2 regions of the Bradyrhizobium sp. R2.2-H genome follow, and region 1 is predicted to be linked to the other one. Evidence: predicted binding sites of a transcription regulator. Region 1 holds the regulator's gene; the other holds the start of a gene.
What was found. The regulator LexA, encoded in region 1, represses DNA repair genes until DNA is damaged. The targets are predictions, from matches to a motif close to TGTTCNNNNTGTGTTCNG.
Positions count from the first base shown of each region.

Region 2: EDE08_RS00855 (PA0069 family radical SAM protein) is a predicted target of LexA. The motif match lies at 1,190-1,207, and genes of this name have one in related genera.

Region 1 is NZ_SMBR01000002.1:619,514-621,714, forward strand. Features, by position in the region: gene EDE08_RS38240 (hypothetical protein) at 1-142, opposite strand, end outside; gene lexA (transcriptional repressor LexA) at 617-1,318, opposite strand; gene EDE08_RS07020 (molybdopterin molybdotransferase MoeA) at 1,495-2,201, opposite strand, start outside.
Region 2 is NZ_SMBR01000001.1:186,632-188,832, reverse strand. Features, by position in the region: gene EDE08_RS00855 (PA0069 family radical SAM protein) at 5-1,168, opposite strand; gene EDE08_RS00850 (phosphoketolase family protein) at 1,378-2,201, shown strand, end outside.

The sequences.
Region 1 (2,201 bases):
CCGGCAGCAAGCAGACAGCGACGGAGAGATCGGCTTCGGAGGCGAAGCCGCGCGTCGAGGTGCCACGGAAGGTTGTCGTGACGATCGTCTCGCCGACTTCGGCGGGGCGCGTCGCGACAGCATGCAGGCTGTAGTCACACATTGGGTGCTCCTCATGCGAAGATAGCAACCCGCACCTCTTTTGGAGGCGCAGGCCTCTATCAGGGTGGAAGCACGCAACGCTCTGCTTCGTTGTAGGCAAATCTGCGGCTGGGCGCCGCATGCCACGATCACATTATCTTTCCCGGATTCGATAGGAACAAAACCGACACCTGTGTATTCGGAAGGCGCGTGTCAGCGCCTCGCGGGCGCCGACGCTCGCTCGCTTGCCGAATGGCGGTGCGATTGTATGGCAACGGCTTACGTCGCCGATGCTGCGATCGGCGCCGCAATATCGTCCATGAAACGATCTGGCGCATCACATGTCCTCGCACTCTCAGGCTGCGAAGCGATGCTGCGTCGTGCGGCGTGTCGAGGCGTGACGGCGAAAGAGGGTGCCGGACAGTCTGAGCAGAACCGGAAAAACCATCCAGCCGAAGCGGACAGTGATCCGCTCCGATAGATATCGAACGTCCGCTCAGTACTTGCGGTAAAGCCCGATCAGCTTGCCCTGAATCTTCACGCGGTTCGGCGGAAGAATGCGGACCTCGTAGGCGGCATTGGCGGGCTCGAGCGCGATAGAGGCGCCGCGGCGGCGGAAGCGCTTGAGCGTGGCCTCCTCGTCGTCGATCAGCGCCACCACGATGTCGCCGGTATCGGCACTCTCGTTGCGCTGGATCAGCGCCATGTCGCCGTCGAGGATGCCGGCCTCGACCATCGAATCGCCGCGTACTTCGAGCGCGTAGTGCTCGCCCGAGCCGAGCATGTCGGGCGGCACGCTGATGGTGTGGCTGCGCGTCTGCAACGCCTCGATCGGCGTGCCGGCCGCGATGCGGCCCATCACGGGCACCGCGACGGGACGCTCGCCCTCGTCCACAGGCGGGCTGGAGGTCGCGCGCACCTTGCCGAGATTGCCTTCGATGACGCTCGGCGTGAAGCCGCGGCGACTGCCGGCGGCGGCCTGCAGCTCGGGCAGCTTGATCACCTCGATGGCGCGGGCGCGGTTGGGCAGGCGGCGGATGAAGCCGCGCTCCTCGAGCGCAGTGATCAGGCGGTGGATGCCTGACTTCGAGCGCAGGTCGAGCGCATCCTTCATCTCGTCGAAGGACGGCGGCACGCCGCTTTCCTTCAGACGTTCGCTGATGAATCGCAGAAGCTCGTATTGTTTGCGCGTCAACATCTCGACCAAAATCCCCCGGTTGATGTCGTTCAAGTCCGAGACGAGAAAGTCAGCGATAAGCCGCTACATCCTCGAAACAAATCATGAACGGACACTATATGTTCGATATGTGTTCCGCAACTGCTTAATTTACGGTGAATAGAGCGAAGCTCGCGCGATGCGTGTGGCCATGCAGCTCAGGCGGGCAGGCGCAGCACCTCGCAAGGCGTGCCGGCCTCGGCCCTCGGCGCGAACGGTGCGCGCACTAGAAGTACCTCTGCCGCAGCGAGATTCGCAAGCAGAGAGGAGTCCTGATGGCTGACGGGAAGAGCGACGAGCGTGCCGTCGTCATGCTGTTCCAGGCGCGCACGCAGATAATCCTCGCGCTGGTCATTGGCACTGAGATCGCGGCCCAGCACGGCGCGCTCGCGGCGATGATGAATCACTGATCGGCCCGACAGGGCGCGAATCAACGGCACCATGAACAGGAAGGCGCATACGTAGGACGACACGGGATTGCCGGGCAGGCCGATCACGCGCATTGCGCCGAGCCGTCCGTGCATCATCGGCTTGCCCGGCCGAATCGCGATCTTCCAGAACGACATCGAGATGCCTTCGTCCTTGAGCGCCTGCTGGACCAGATCGTGGTCGCCGACCGAGGCACCACCGGTCGTGATCAGGATGTCGGCGCCGCTCTCCCGGGCGAGACGGATGCCGGCGGAAGTGGCCTCCAGCGTATCCGCGGCGACGCCGAGGTCGATGGTCTCGGCGCCCTCGCTGCGGGCGAGCGCGTGCAGGGCATAGCCATTGGAATAGACGATCTGGCCGTGTCCGGGCGTGGTGCCGGGCATCACCAGCTCGTCGCCGGTGGCGAGGATTGCGACCCTCGGACGGCGGCGGACGG
Region 2 (2,201 bases), on a different contig from region 1:
CCCGTCAGAACAGGCTGAGCTGATCGCCGTTCCGCTTCGGCCGCACAAAGTGATCCGTGGTCAGCTTGGAGCGCCGCTTGTTGAGACCGAGCCTGTCGCAGGCGATCTCGAAGCGGCGGCCGATGGTCCAGGCCATCGGGCCGGTGCCCTTCATCCGCTCGCCCCATTTCGCATCGTAGTCGCGCCCGCCGCGCATGTCGCGAATCAGGGTGAAGACGTGGCGATAGCGGTCCGGATAGTTCGCCATCAGCCATTCGCGGAAGAGATCGCGGACCTCGAGCGGCAGTCGCAGCAGCACATAGGAGGCTTCCTTGACGCCGGCATGGGCGGCGGCATCGAGGATGCGCTCGATCTCGGAATCGTTCAGCGCGGGGATCACGGGCGCGACCATCACCGTGGTCGGAATGCCGGCCTCCGAGAGCAGCTTCAGCGCCTCCAGCCGCTTCGGCGGCGTCGAGGCCCGCGGCTCCATGGAGCGCGCGAGCTTCGGATCGAGCGAGGTGACAGAAATGGCGACCTTGGCGAGGTTGCGCTTGGCCATCCGCGCCAGAATGTCGATGTCGCGCACCACCAGCGCCGATTTGGTGACGATGCCGACCGGATGGCTGGCGCGTTCCAGCACTTCGAGGATTCCGCGCATGATCTTTCGCTCGCGCTCGATCGGCTGGTAGGGATCGGTGTTGGTGCCGATCGCGATCATCCTGGGTTCGTAGCCGGGGGCGGCAAGCTCCTTCTCGAGCAGCGCCGGCGCCTCGGGCTTCACGAACAGCTTCGACTCGAAATCCAGCCCCGGCGAGAGGCCGAGATAGGCATGCGTCGGTCGGGCGAAGCAGTAGACGCAGCCGTGCTCGCAGCCGCGATAGGGATTGATCGAGCGGTCGAACCCGATGTCTGGGGAATCGTTGCGGGTGATCACCTTGCGCGAGGTGTCGACACCGACACTGGTCTTGAACGGCGGCAGCTCTTCCAGGCTCTGCCAGCCGTCATCGAAAGCGACGCGGGCCTCGGCCTCGTAGCGGCCGCTGGCATTGGATTGCGCGCCCCGCCCTCGCCTTCGCGCACGATCGATGGCGACGCCAAGCTCGGGGAAATCTGAAGGCGCACCCGCCGGCTCGGAGGGCGCCGTGACCGGCGGGTGCTTGAGAGCATGAGAGGATGCTGGACTCATGCAATCAAGATAGCACGCAAACGGAACAAATCAAGAACACAAACAAAAAACAGGAAAACAACCCCATGCAAAGTAGCCGCCTAAATTTCGGGCGCGCACCTTTGACCTCACGCAACACACCCGTCACGAGGATTTCGTTTGATCCTGCACAGGGATCGATCGTGCCGGAACAAAGTTGGTGACGATCGCTGGGTGAAAGCCGAAGGAACATGACAATTCAACAAAAAACGGCCGCCGCGACCGGCGACCTTGATCTGCTCGATCGCTATTGGCGCGCCGCCAACTACCTCTCGGTCGGGCAAATCTACCTGCTCGACAATCCGTTGCTGCGCGAGCCCTTGCGGCCCGAGCACATCAAGCCGCGTTTGCTCGGCCATTGGGGCACCACGCCCGGCCTGAACTTCATCTATGCCCATCTCAATCGCGTGATCCGCGCCCTGGACCTCAGCATTATTTATGTCTGCGGCCCCGGCCATGGCGGACCGGGCATGGTCGCCAACACCTATCTCGAAGGCAGCTACAGCGAGATCTATCCCGACATCGCGCGCGATGCGGACGGATTGCGCAAGCTGTTCAGGCAGTTCTCCTTCCCCGGGGGCATTCCGAGCCACGCGGCGCCGGAAACGCCGGGCTCGATCCACGAAGGCGGTGAACTCGGCTACGCGCTGGTGCACGCCTATGGCGCGGCATTCGACAATCCTGATCTGATCGTCGCCTGCGTGGTCGGCGACGGCGAGGCCGAGACCGGCCCTCTCGCAGCGTCCTGGCACTCGAACAAGTTCCTGAACCCGGCTCATGACGGCGCCGTGCTGCCGATCCTGCATCTCAACGGCTACAAGATCGCAAATCCCACGGTGCTCGGACGGATGGGCGATGCAGAGATCCGCGATCTCTTCCGTGGGTTCGGCCACGAGCCGCTGTTCGTGGAGGGCGATGATCCCAAATTGATGCACCGTGCCATGGCGGATGCGCTCGATGTCGCACTCGCCAGCATCCGCTCGATCCAGCTGCACGCCCGCGACGGGCGCAAAAG